Regions from separate parts of the Paenibacillus sp. NPDC058367 genome, predicted to be linked through region 2. Evidence: a T-box and tRNA genes for the amino acid it is inferred to sense, from the RefSeq annotation. Region 2 holds a T-box; the other holds one or more tRNA genes.
The links. A T-box is a leader RNA that pairs with one kind of tRNA and senses whether it is charged. The one in region 2 lies ahead of metG (methionine--tRNA ligase), so its partner is inferred to be a tRNA-Met.
Positions count from the first base shown of each region.

Region 1: it has a tRNA-Met gene. The T-box ahead of metG (methionine--tRNA ligase) is inferred to sense a tRNA for this amino acid. The anticodon was not compared.

Region 1 covers NZ_JBHXIZ010000003.1:603,653-609,918, forward strand. Annotated here, with positions in the region: gene ACFWMP_RS19560 (YjcZ family sporulation protein) at 85-189, opposite strand; gene ACFWMP_RS19565 (dihydroorotate dehydrogenase) at 220-369, opposite strand; gene ACFWMP_RS19570 (restriction endonuclease) at 910-1,512, opposite strand; gene ACFWMP_RS19575 (GNAT family N-acetyltransferase) at 1,554-2,030, opposite strand; gene ACFWMP_RS19580 (GNAT family N-acetyltransferase) at 2,107-2,562, opposite strand; tRNA gene ACFWMP_RS19585 (tRNA-Ile) at 3,288-3,361, opposite strand; tRNA gene ACFWMP_RS19590 (tRNA-Met) at 3,406-3,482, opposite strand; gene ACFWMP_RS19595 (hypothetical protein) at 3,565-3,729, opposite strand; gene ACFWMP_RS19600 (ABC transporter substrate-binding protein) at 3,842-5,329, opposite strand; gene pyrE (orotate phosphoribosyltransferase) at 5,894-6,266, opposite strand, start outside.
Region 2 covers NZ_JBHXIZ010000002.1:424,119-430,384, forward strand. Annotated here, with positions in the region: gene dapA (4-hydroxy-tetrahydrodipicolinate synthase) at 1-263, opposite strand, end outside; gene ACFWMP_RS12535 (LysR family transcriptional regulator) at 385-1,260, shown strand; gene ACFWMP_RS12540 (VOC family protein) at 1,243-1,653, opposite strand; gene htpG (molecular chaperone HtpG) at 1,936-3,816, shown strand; T-box leader at 3,952-4,213, shown strand; gene metG (methionine--tRNA ligase) at 4,258-5,904, shown strand; gene ACFWMP_RS12555 (LysR family transcriptional regulator) at 5,914-6,266, opposite strand, start outside.

The DNA of each region.
Region 1 (6,266 bases), on a different contig from region 2:
CTTTCATTATCTTCATTACAAATCCGCAAGTATCTACTGGCAGATATCCACTATGGGTGCTGGTCATAGTGGGAGGTTTGAAACTTAAATCAAGAAAGTTTTAGATATGATTACCAACAATATAAACAGAACCAGAATTGCAGTCGTAGAAGTAAAACCTCCGCCAAACCCTCCAGCAAATTCACCCATCATAATTCCTCCTTTGTAAATTAATGCCACTTAAAATATACAGGCTTTTGTAATGATGACCAGCAGGATAAAGAGCACCAAGATTGCACCTGTGGATGTAAAAGCTCCACCAACAAAACGTTCAGGTTCACGTTCACGTTCACGTTCTCCAATACCGCATCCACCAACAAATTCGCCCATTCGTGAATTCCTCCTTTGTAATTGAATACAAATGTAGGATATGCCAGTTTTCTGATCATGCTTGGGTATATGAGAGATGAAATTAACCCCGCTAACCAATTAAGGTAGACGGGGTATTTGATATACACATTTATGCTAAAACTAAATTCAAATTCATTTCTGATGTAATAAACATCAGCAACCTTAACGCTCCCATTCCTGGACTGGACCCTCACAATTAATTACGCAGTTGGCCAGAAACACCTTTTCTGTTTTTCAAATAGTTATATCCGCCAATAGATATGAGGGCTCCACACAACATTACAACCATCAAAGATTGTCGTTCCTCATTCGCAACATCATAAACAATAATGAAAAACCTGGTTTCATTTTCTCTGCTTTATGTATTTCTTAATCAAATAAAACAATACAAATCCTAACAACACCAAGCCAAGTATGGTGATCCATAGAATCGTTGGATTCCCTACGAAAAAGTATGTATTTCTGTATTGAAAATCTTCATTGTTCATCTGTATAAAAGCTCCTTGTTCTACGAACTATCTATTTCTTCGCAGCCCATCGTTTTTCAACTTTGAAGTCCTTCTTAATTGCTTTATTATCCCATGAATCCAGTATAATCCTGGGCTCTGACTCAAGGATATCCTTTGCTTTATCAATCTGCCCTGACTTGAAAAAGTTTATAATTTCTATAAGGTCACTTCTACTATGTAATCTTACGGCGTTATAACTAGCAAGTTCTTCACACGCTGAGGTATATTGGTTTGAGGATATTACCATGGACTTTTTTGCCCTGTAATATCTCATGGAACTATAGATCTCTTGAACAGCTCCTAACTCTACTGGATAGGAATAACGCTTTGCCTGAACGACATTTCGAACCCCCTCCCCGTCTGTAAACACTAAGTCAGATCCAAAATCTCTGCTTCCTCTCGTTTTATATGCATCACTATAACCCATGGCCAAAAATAAACGATACAGATATTCTACAAAGCCAGTTCCGTCTTCCATTCGGTCTATGTCCTGGATCGTAATCTTAAGTGGATCAATTACTATACTTTGGGGAGGGTAACTCTTCTTTCTAGATAAAACTCTGAATACAAAAACAGCAGTAATGATAGCAAGAATAACCAACAAAATTATCATTTTTGTCAACCAGCAACCCCCATTAATATAAGAACCTCGCATTAACTAATGAATACTTGTGTTCTTCTTCCTACTTCAATTCGTTCAGTAAATTTTCCTCCTGTATATTCTTCTATTGCCTTTTCCCAAAAGAGTTGAGCGGGCTTGTTGTTATCTATTTGGTAAACTTCCCATTTTCCCTGGTGCAAATCAAATATATCTTTAGCAACCAATCTCCCTAATCCCAGCCTACGATACTTCTTCGCAATAAAAAATTCAGCAATAGAAAAATATGCGTCATCTTCTTCCCGATTTTTTAATTTGACTAAGACAAATCCAACAATTTTCCCATTGAGACTGATTAAATATGGATAATTGGGGTCTTTAGACCAATATTCATCAATTGGATAATTACCATATTTTCCGTTTTCCTCAAACTGCAACTCCATAAATTCTGAGAAATCATAAATATAGAATTGTAACAGGTTGCTGAGTATTTCTTTATGTTCCAAGGTTGCTATTTTGATTTCATAGTCCATGTTTGATACCATCCCTCTGTAGATTTAACTATCGTTTCCCGTTAGTTAAGTCCCAAACAAACCATGTTGCGATAAATTACTTTATAGTGTCGTGTTCATAGATTTTGGTGGGTCGTCCCCATTCAAAATTATCCAAACCGATTTCTCTGAATCCATATTTCTCATAGTAACGAATATGATCAGTCGTTATATAAACCTTCGTATATCCCAATTGCCCCACCATTTTTCTGGCATGCTCCAACAATACTGAACCTAAACCTTGCCCTCGCTCATTCTCGTCAATGAACAAAGGAGCAATCCATGGCGATAAATCTTTTCGAATTATATATTCCTGCTCAATCAATTGATAAAATCCAATTATTTTGTCGTTTTTTAATAGCAGAAATGTTAATGGCAAACCATCTTCAGCCGATAAACTTTCGTCAATTTTAGGGAGTACCACCTTCTGAACGTTTGGCCATTTTTCTTTAACATATTCAGCAAACTCTATATGACGCTCTGGACACTCTATTATAGATTTAATAGCTTGCATTAAGTCACTCCTTCATAAATACGGTTCTTGATGAGTATCACCTTCAAAAATAGGTGCTTTCAGATTACACCTTAAGTTAACTGCGGGAAACGGAAAGTTTATTTTAAGTTAAACTTTACTACCTGTTAGCTTGATGAGGCGCCCGCCAGTCTATTGTGTTTCATTGACAATTTATACGGGAATAAGACGTGGTGAGATCCTTGGACTTCGCTTGGGTGATATCGACTTCGAAAAGAAATAAATCAAGGTGATCCAGACGGCCAACTGGACACGTGATGGTTTAGTCATTCAACGTCCGAAAACGAATGATTCCATACGACGGGTAAAACTTTATCAGAATATTATTGATGACCTTAAGGAACGCTACAAGCAAATCGAGGCTTATAAAAAAGAATATGGAGACTCATATGAGGATAATGACTTAGTATGTTGCTAGCTGGTGGAGGCTATATAGATCCAAGGTAGCTGAACGACTGGGTATGACTCCAGCGATGTTAAACGAACGATAATCACCTACTCCCAATCAAACTGGAAGAGGCCGTTGACAAAATTGAAGCAGGACTGAATAAACACGCTGAAAAACAGCTCGAAACTGCAGAAAAATAATTCACGTTAGCAAATCCGTTAGCAAACTTAAAATCCCGGCCTTTCCCCATCCTATTTTCTTTATATCACTAACCCTATAGACAGCAAAAAACCCTTACAAAGTAAGGGTTTTTGATAAGTGGGCCCTGAGGGACTCGAACCCCCGACCAATCGGTTATGAGCCGACCGCTCTAACCAACTGAGCTAAGGGCCCGGATCTAAAAATATCCGAATGTACAATTGCTGTTGTAAATAAATTGGTTGCGGGGGCAGGATTTGAACCTGCGGCCTTCGGGTTATGAGCCCGACGAGCTACCGGGCTGCTCCACCCCGCGTCAGAAAAAATATTCAAACAGCGACAATAAATAATATACATTACAAATTGGGTCTACGTCAAGGAAGAATTTATAAAAGTTCTCAAGGCAGAAATCTAACCCCGTACCTTCCCTTACGGGATCGATAAATTTCTACAAAACGCGGGTCATGATAACCGTAAATCCAGCCATCTTGCTCCAATCTTTTAGCCAAACAACCTGCTTGAAATCTGGTCCTGAACAGTTTCGCGAAGTATATCCAATTCATGATGCCCTCTTCTCCTTTTCGCAAATTTATGATACACCGCTCTGAACTTATCATGCCCAAGTTCCACAAAATAAGCCACCAGAAAACTGGTGGCTTAGGGCATATTCCAGAGTCATTCACCGATCGAGTCAAAATAGACCGTGGGATCTTTTTCAAGTGTATCCAGCATGGTATTCCCTTGCTTCTCCCAAGCTTTGAGTGCATTCTCGACGGTTTTCTTCCCCTGATAAACATCAATGAATAGTTGACGTCCAACATCGCTAATCCGGCTAATCCCAGGCTTCTGCATCTGTAAACTGATCAATAAAGGATCCGTTGCAGGTAAAGGCTTAAGTGTATAAAAAGCTTCCAAATTTACAGAAGGGGTCTGAGCGGTAATATAATCCTTACGGGAAGTCAGTTCACTCTTGTTATGAGCTTTAATTTTCGCAACCTCATTACTGTTGACGAACTTAATCAAATCCCAGGCATCTTCCTTATTAGTAGCCGTAGAACTAATAGCCATCATATTACCAAGCCATGTTCCAATGGCAACATCCGGTTTTTCCTGAAAGGTAGGTACAGTAACCACACCCCATTTGATGGGACTGTAATTTTTGATCTTAGCAGCATTACGGGCCACTCCCGCCAGTTCATTGAGATAACCATATTCTCCAACGACCATTGCTGCTTTTCCTGTGAGGAACAGATCGCCTTGGATTGGACTGTAGGCATTCCCTTCTGTTCCTGCAAAATCCAACCCATTTAGCTCAGGTACAATTTGTTTCTTAACCAACTGGCTGTAAGTAGTCCAAGCCTGATTCCACTGTGTGGTATTTACAGTCATGTGCTGACCCTTATTATCGTACATCGTAAGTTCTAGCGGTGCGACATAGCTCTGCATATCCCAGAATGGATCACTTAAGTAACGGTTCATCGAGAACCCGTATATCCGAGTTTCTTTATTAGATGACTTCTTCGTCACCTTATCTGCCAGTGTAAACAGTTCATTCCAAGTCATCTTGTCCGTTGGATAGCTCACACCAGCAGCATCAAAGATTCCCTTGTTATAAAAAAGCGCACTAGACGAGAAGATCGGCGCCAACGCAAAAAGACTTCCTCTACCCAGCTCACGAACTCCATTCAGCATTGTAGGCGCCATATTGCTTAAATCATACTGATCACGCGCTATAAGCGGCTCCAGCGATTGGACAAGATTATGATCTACCAAACTCTTCACTAATGCGCTATCACCGACGATCACATCAACAGGCTTATCCCCGCCCATAATCGCTCGGATATTTTCCAAATTGTCAGAGCTTGCGTCTGAGGAGGTGTTATTGTACCGAAGGTCATTCGTATCTATAGCCGGAATAATCTCCAATTTGATTTCTGGATGCTGCAATTCATACATATCTGTAAACTGCTGACGAAAAAACGAATCGTCCTCCCCAGACCATAGACTCCCAATACGCAATACACGTTGCTCCACTGAAGCCTTAGAAGGCTCAGCCCAAGCCGTATTCCACCCATCAGAGATTAGTGGTAGTATCAGCGCAGCGCATACCCCAAAGCTTAACCAGCGGCGCCAGAGCCGTTTATTGTTGTTTATATGATTCATTATTATATCCTCCCATAAAATACTTGATTCTTCTACATCTTATGGATAAATAATCCATAATCCTAGTAACAGTATAAAGCTTTAATCAAGAAGGGAAGTTACAGGACGTTTAAAGTTATACTACGATTTCTTCATATTATTCTCATAAAAATCTTACTAGGAGCTTTTGCAGATACACGATCTCCACTTTCCCACTCACACTTGCTCACTTGCTACATTCCCGCTGACCGACACAATCCTACCCTCTACGACTGGATAATTGCACTTTCTGCAACTATTAGAGCCGAGTTTATTTTGGTTCTCCTTTTAATTGCACTCTGTACAATTAAAAACCGTTACTAGAAGGTTTCGACAGATACTAGGCTGATAATAATTGCGCAAAGTGCAACTATAGTGCCAATTCCACTAAGGAGAGTTAGTTTAAGTGTACAAAATACAACTATTCGTGTCTTGGATGACAGTTGAGAATGTTGTGTCCCTCTTTTTATTCGCACTCCTCACAATAATAAAAGCCCCTCACTGAAAAGTGAGAGGCTCGCCTAAACTATACTCATTTATTTAAGCTTAAACACCAAATGATGAAGGATCTTTTCTCCAAGACTTCAGTACTTCTACGTCCGTCGATTCAATTTTACCTTGTGCAAGAGCCACATCAATCAATGTGCTGTAGTTGGACAAGCTTTGTAATGGCATTTCAGCTGCAGCAAAAGCATCCACTGCACGGTCCAGCTCATAGCTGAAGATTGCGAGTACAGCCAGCACTTCTGCACCAGCTTCTTGCACGGCCTGAGCAGCTTTGATGGAGCTTCCACCTGTGGAGATCAGATCTTCAATAACAACAACCTTTTGTCCCGGCTTAATCAGACCTTCGATCTGATTCTGCTTGCCGTGGCCTTTAGCTTTATCACGGATATAAGCCATAGGCAGATTGAGCTTA
Region 2 (6,266 bases):
GTGTCATTGGTTCCTGTACCGACTACTAAGGGGATAGATGTAGATTGTAAAAGCTCACGAGAAGTGTTTACTAGAAGCTGCATTTCATTTACGGTTACAGTTGGCGATTCACCGGTGGTTCCATTAACGACCAGACCTTGTATGCTGTTGTTAATAATGTTCTTTACATAACGCTGATACGAATCCAGATCGACTTCACCAGCAGCATTGAACGGGGTGACCACGGGGACATAAATTCCATAAATCTGTTGTTCTGTAAGCATAAATTATCGGCCTCCAAAATATTTTAATTCCTCTACATACACTTTACCATGGAATGTTGCATCGTCGTTAGCTATAATAAATGATGTGTATCATCAAAAATATTGATGTTAGGGTGAGGTTATGGATTTAACCTATTTACGAACATTCCGCGAGGTAGCTAAGCGTCAGAGCTTTACACGGGCTGCTGAAGAGCTGGGTTACGCGCAGTCGAGTGTTACGATGCAAATACAGAAAATAGAGAAGGAATACGGAGTGCCATTGATAGAAAGGCATGGTCGACAGTTGCGTCTTACCCCGCCTGGAGAAGAGTTGTTGAAGCTATTCGTGGAGATTTTGGATCTGTATGATCGTTCTAAAGAAACCATCGCCCAGCAAATTGGAGGTACGCTAACGATTGGTACGATTGATTCATTAGCTGCTTTCTACTTGCCACCCTACTTACAGCAGTTGAGGACGAAATTTCCGAAACTTGATATCCATCTACAAACGATGCAGGAAGCTAACCTCTTGGCCAAAATAAAAGATGGGGAAGTAGACATCGGTTTGATGCTCGATCGTACCACTACGGATTCTTTGCTTGATCGTACGATCATTAGAGATGAACCGCTCGTGTTGATAGCTCCCATTAACCATCCCCTTGCCCAGATGGATACAGTAACGTTACAGGATCTAAATAACTGCGAATTAATTGTTTCTGAAGAGAGCTGTATTTATCGGAGTCTGTTCGAGAATTTGTTAAAAGAGCACGGGATTATATTCCGCATTGGTTTTGAGCTTTCGAATCTAGAAGCGATCAAACGATGTGTTATGAATGGGTTAGGGATTGCATTATTACCTAAAATTGTTGCAGAGGAAGAAATTGAGCGAGGGAACTTGGCTGAGCTGCCCTTCGCACATCAAGAAATTCATTTTGATCTGCAGCTTTTGATGCATCCTAAGAAGTGGAAGTCTCAGCCATTGCAATTTCTAACGCAAATGTTACTTGCAAATCATTAGTTTATTCCCATCAGGGTCTTTCACCACAAACCATTGCTGATCTTGAATTTCGGTTACTATCTCTACACCGAGCTCCTTTATGTAGTTGAAAGAGGCTTGCAAATCATCGGTTATAAGCATAAGAGCAGGTGTTGTGATTGGAGGAGCCCCTTCAGGCTCTAAACCTCCCCACATGGGCATGGTGTCCAGAATGATCCCAGTGCTTCCTTGCATAGTTAACGGGCATAAATGACCGTTCATAATCGGATGATCTGCTTCCTGGAGTCCTAGGACTTGGCAATACCAGCTACGGGCTTTTTCAATATCGTGTACGGGGATAAATACACTGCCAATCAAATTCTTAATGGGACTTGTTGCTGAAGAATTTACAATGGACTGCGCGTGATTATTCATTCGAATTCCTCCTAGGTTTGATAATGATAACCCTTTATTTGGAATTTATGCTCTAGTCTATTTAAAACATAGAATCAGCCTACGCGCAAGTGGGTCATTAATGATCAATAAAATCTTAAATTTGTATGTAAAAGATAGCATTCTTTAAAGAAAGTCGCTGTAAATATTGACATTCAAAATCAGTTTATGTTATATAAAAAGAAGAATTAGCACTCATCTAATAAGAGTGCTAATCACGAAGTGTTGGACAAGATGTTATTTTGAAAGGAGATTTACTTATTCATGGCCAAAAAAGAGTTTAAAGCCGAATCGAAAAGATTGCTGGAAATGATGATTAACTCCATTTATACACAACGGGAAATTTTTCTGCGCGAGTTGATTTCTAATGCAAGTGATGCAATTGATAAGATCTATTACAAAGCATTAGCTGATGAAAGCCTGGTCTTCAATAAAGAAGATTATTATATTAAAGTGACTGCCGATAAGGCGAACAGAACTTTGACGATCTCCGATACAGGTATCGGGATGACACAAGAAGAGCTGGAGAATAACTTAGGAACAATCGCGAAGAGTGGATCTCTTGCATTTAAGAAAGAGAACGAAGCCAAGGATGGTCACAATATCATCGGACAGTTCGGTGTTGGCTTCTATGCTGCGTTTATGGTAGCAGATGACGTAATTGTGATCAGTAAGGCGCTTGGTAGCGACGAGGCCTTTAAATGGGAGTCTAAGGGCGCTGATGGCTATACTATCGAGCCTGTCGAGAAGGATTCTGTAGGTACTGAAGTGATTTTGAAGATTAAAGAGAATACTGAAGAAGATCAATACGATGAATACTTGGAAGAGTATCGCCTGAAATCCATCATTAAAAAATATTCTGACTTCATTCGTTTCCCAATTAAAATGGACGTGAAGGAGCAAAAGCCAAAAGAAGGCACAGAGAACGAGTTCGAGGAAGTTGTTCAAGAACAAACCGTGAACAGTATGGTGCCAATCTGGCGGAAGAACAAAAACGAGTTGACAACAGAAGATTACGATAACTTCTATGCAGAGAAACGTTACGGCTTCGATAAGCCGCTTAAACATATTCATATCAGTGCCGATGGTGCTGTAGTGTACAATGCAATCCTGTTCATCCCAGAAAATACACCGTTTGACTACTACACAAAGGAATATGAAAAAGGTCTTGAGCTCTATTCCAATGGTGTATTGATCATGAATAAATGTGCGGATCTGCTGCCTGACTATTTTAGCTTTGTAAAAGGTATGGTAGATTCAGAGGATCTTTCGCTAAACATCTCCAGAGAAATGCTCCAGCATGACCGTCAGCTGACTCTGATCGCTAAGAACATTAAGAATAAAGTGAAGAGTCAACTGCAAAGCTTGCTGAAGGATGAAAGAGAGAAGTATGAGCAGTTCTATAACGCTTTTGGCAGACAGCTTAAGTTTGGTGTGTACAACGATTATGGAATGCACAAAGAAACACTTCAAGATTTGCTGATGTTCTACTCCTCCAAGGAGAAGAAGCTGGTAACGCTGGACGAATATGTGTCAAGAATGCCAGAAGATCAGAAGTATATCTACTATGCATCCGGAGAGTCGATCGACAGAATCGAAAAGCTCCCACAGACCGAGCTTGTATCGGATAAAGGGTATGAAATTCTTTACTTCACTGATGATATTGATGAATTTTCGATCAAGATGATCATGTCTTATAAAGAAAAAGAATTTAAATCCGTATCCAGTGGTGATCTGGGTATCGAAGCAGACGAAGCGGACAAGCCAACGGAAGCGGAAGAGAACGAAAACAAGGAGCTTTTTGAAGCGATGAAGGACATCTTGTCCGGCAAAGTGAAGAATGTTAAAGCTTCCAAACGTTTAAAGACTCATCCGGTATGCCTCTCAGCTGAAGGCGAATTGACAATCGAGATGGAAAAAATCCTGAAATCGATGCCGAATGGGCAAGAGGTTCAAGCGGATAAGGTACTCGAAATCAACATCCATCACGAAGTCTTCCAGTCTTTGAAAGCGGCAGCTGAGAACGATAAAGAGAAGCTCGGTTTATACACGAACCTGCTGTACAACCAAGCTCTGCTGATCGAAGGATTGCAAGTTAGTGATCCTGTTCAATTCACCAATGATATTTGCAAAATCATGAAATAATTTAAACTACAGGGACCATCCAATTGTACGATTGGGTGGTCTTTTTTTATAAAAACTATGACGAATTCATGGTGCTTGAGCTTATGTATTGACTTTACTCGATAAATTAAGTATTATTTCCAGTAACTTGAATATTCAAAGGCAAAGAAGAGAAAGAGTACCACGGCAATTCTTTCTACAGAGAGCTCCGGTCGCTGAAAAGGAGTAAAGAAAAACCTTGGGAATATGGTCTCAGAGCTGCGCATCGAAACCTTTTGGGTTGTAGGCTGCGCCGGAATCTGCATCCGTTACAGTGCTAGGGTATAAACGTTTATTAACGTCGTACCTGAAGAGGTAAATGTCATGAGGCATTTATAAAATTAGGTGGTAACACGTGAGTAGAACTCTCGTCCTTTGTGGATGGGAGTTTTTTTGTTGTCTAAAAAAAGGAGGAGAAGGTTAATGAGTAATGTGTTTATAGGCGGTGCTTGGCCGTATGCGAATGGATCTTTACATCTTGGAAGATTATCAAGTGTGTTGCCTGGAGATGTGCTGGCACGCTATTTTCGCAGCAAGGGGGATAACGTTTTATATGTGTCAGGCAGCGATTGTCATGGCACACCTGTAGCGGTTCAGGCTGCTAATGAAGGGATCACACCCGAAGCTTTTGCAAGTCGATACCACGAAGAGTTTCTGAAGTGTTTTGAACAGCTGGGATTTAGTTATGATCTTTATACTCGAACGGATCAACAGCAGCATCATAAGGTCGTGCAGGAGTTGTTTATAGAGTTACTAAAGAATGGACATTTATATAAAAAAACCATAGCGCAATGTTACTGTGAGGCGGATCAGCGATTTTTGCCAGACAGATATGTGGAAGGGACTTGTCCAGTCTGTGGACAGCGGGCGCGTGGAGATCAATGCGATTATTGTTCTACGATTCTAGATCCTGCCGATTTATTGGACAGAGTCTGTAAATTATGTGGGAATACACCGACAGAACGGCCGACAGAACATTTATATCTTAGCTTATCTAAATTTCAATCCGAATTAACGGATTATGTAGACGAAGCAGTACACTGGAGAGAAAATGCAGTAAAACTGACCAAACGATATTTGAAGGAGGAGCTTCAGGATCGGGCAGTAACCAGAGACTTATCTTGGGGCGTAGATGTTCCTGTAGCTGGATTTGAAGACAAGAAGATTTATGTCTGGATTGAGGCGGTAAGTGGTTATTTATCAGCCAGTAAGCAGTGGGCTGCACAGTCTGGGCTGAGCTGGGAGGATTTTTGGTCAGAGGAACAAGAGGACATCACCGCTTATTATGTCCATGGTAAAGATAATATTCCTTTTCACACCCTGATATGGCCAGCCGTCTTATTAGGAGCAAGAGAACTACATTTACCGGATCGAATTATATCCAGCGAATATTTAACCCTTGAAGGGCAGAAGTTCTCCACTAGCCGTAATTGGGCAGTCTGGGTACCTGATATTCTAGAGCGGTATCATCCGGACTCTATTCGTTATTTCTTAATTGCCAACGGGCCTGAGAAGCGGGATACGGATTTTTCCTGGAGAGAGTTTATTTACAGTCATAATGGTGAGCTGCTTGGAGCATTTGGTAACTTTGTGAATCGTTCATTGGCTTTTGTAGATAAGTTTTATGAAGGGATCGTGCCAAGTGGAAAGTTAGATAAGGGGTGGAGCGATAACATTGACCTCTTGTATCTGGAGTCAGGACGCCTAATTGAAGCGGGAGATTTGAAGGATGCGCTCGAGTATATTTTCTTTTATGTACGTAAGGCAAATCAGTATTTTGATCGGCAAAAACCTTGGATTCAGGTAAAAGAAGATCAGGAGTCCTGTGGTTCTACAATATATACATGCGTGCAGATTATAGCTAATTTGGCGAATTTGCTGCATCCGTTTCTACCGTTTTCTTGTGAGAAGATCAGGGGATTCCTATCGCTTGAACTACCGAATTGGAAGCCCCGCTCGGTTCCCCCTTATCAACAGGTAACTGATTTGCAATTGTTGTTTGAACGAATTGATATTACTTGTATTAAAGAAGAGGAGGATAGACTAGTTCAACAACAAGTGAATAAATAGCGAAGATTCTTAACCATTCTTAAAGCTTTCAATAAACTTGGAAGCTAGTGATGATAAGTATTTATCTTTGATCCAGACGGCGGCGACCCGCGTGCGAAGCGACTCACTACTGATTTCTTTATAGATCAAATTACGATTACTCGTTAATTCGAAAGCGGATTTGGGGATAATTCCGATGCCGAGACCAGCATTTGCCCAGAGCAGTGTTGTTCGCGCATCATCATTCATACAGAATATTAGCGGATCAAAACCATTCTCAAGACAGGTTTCCCGGATAAGCTGCTCAAAACGGCGGTAGATAATGAGCGGCTTATCTTTTAACTCACCGATCTCAACAAAGTTTTCATCTGTTTTCCAGTCAT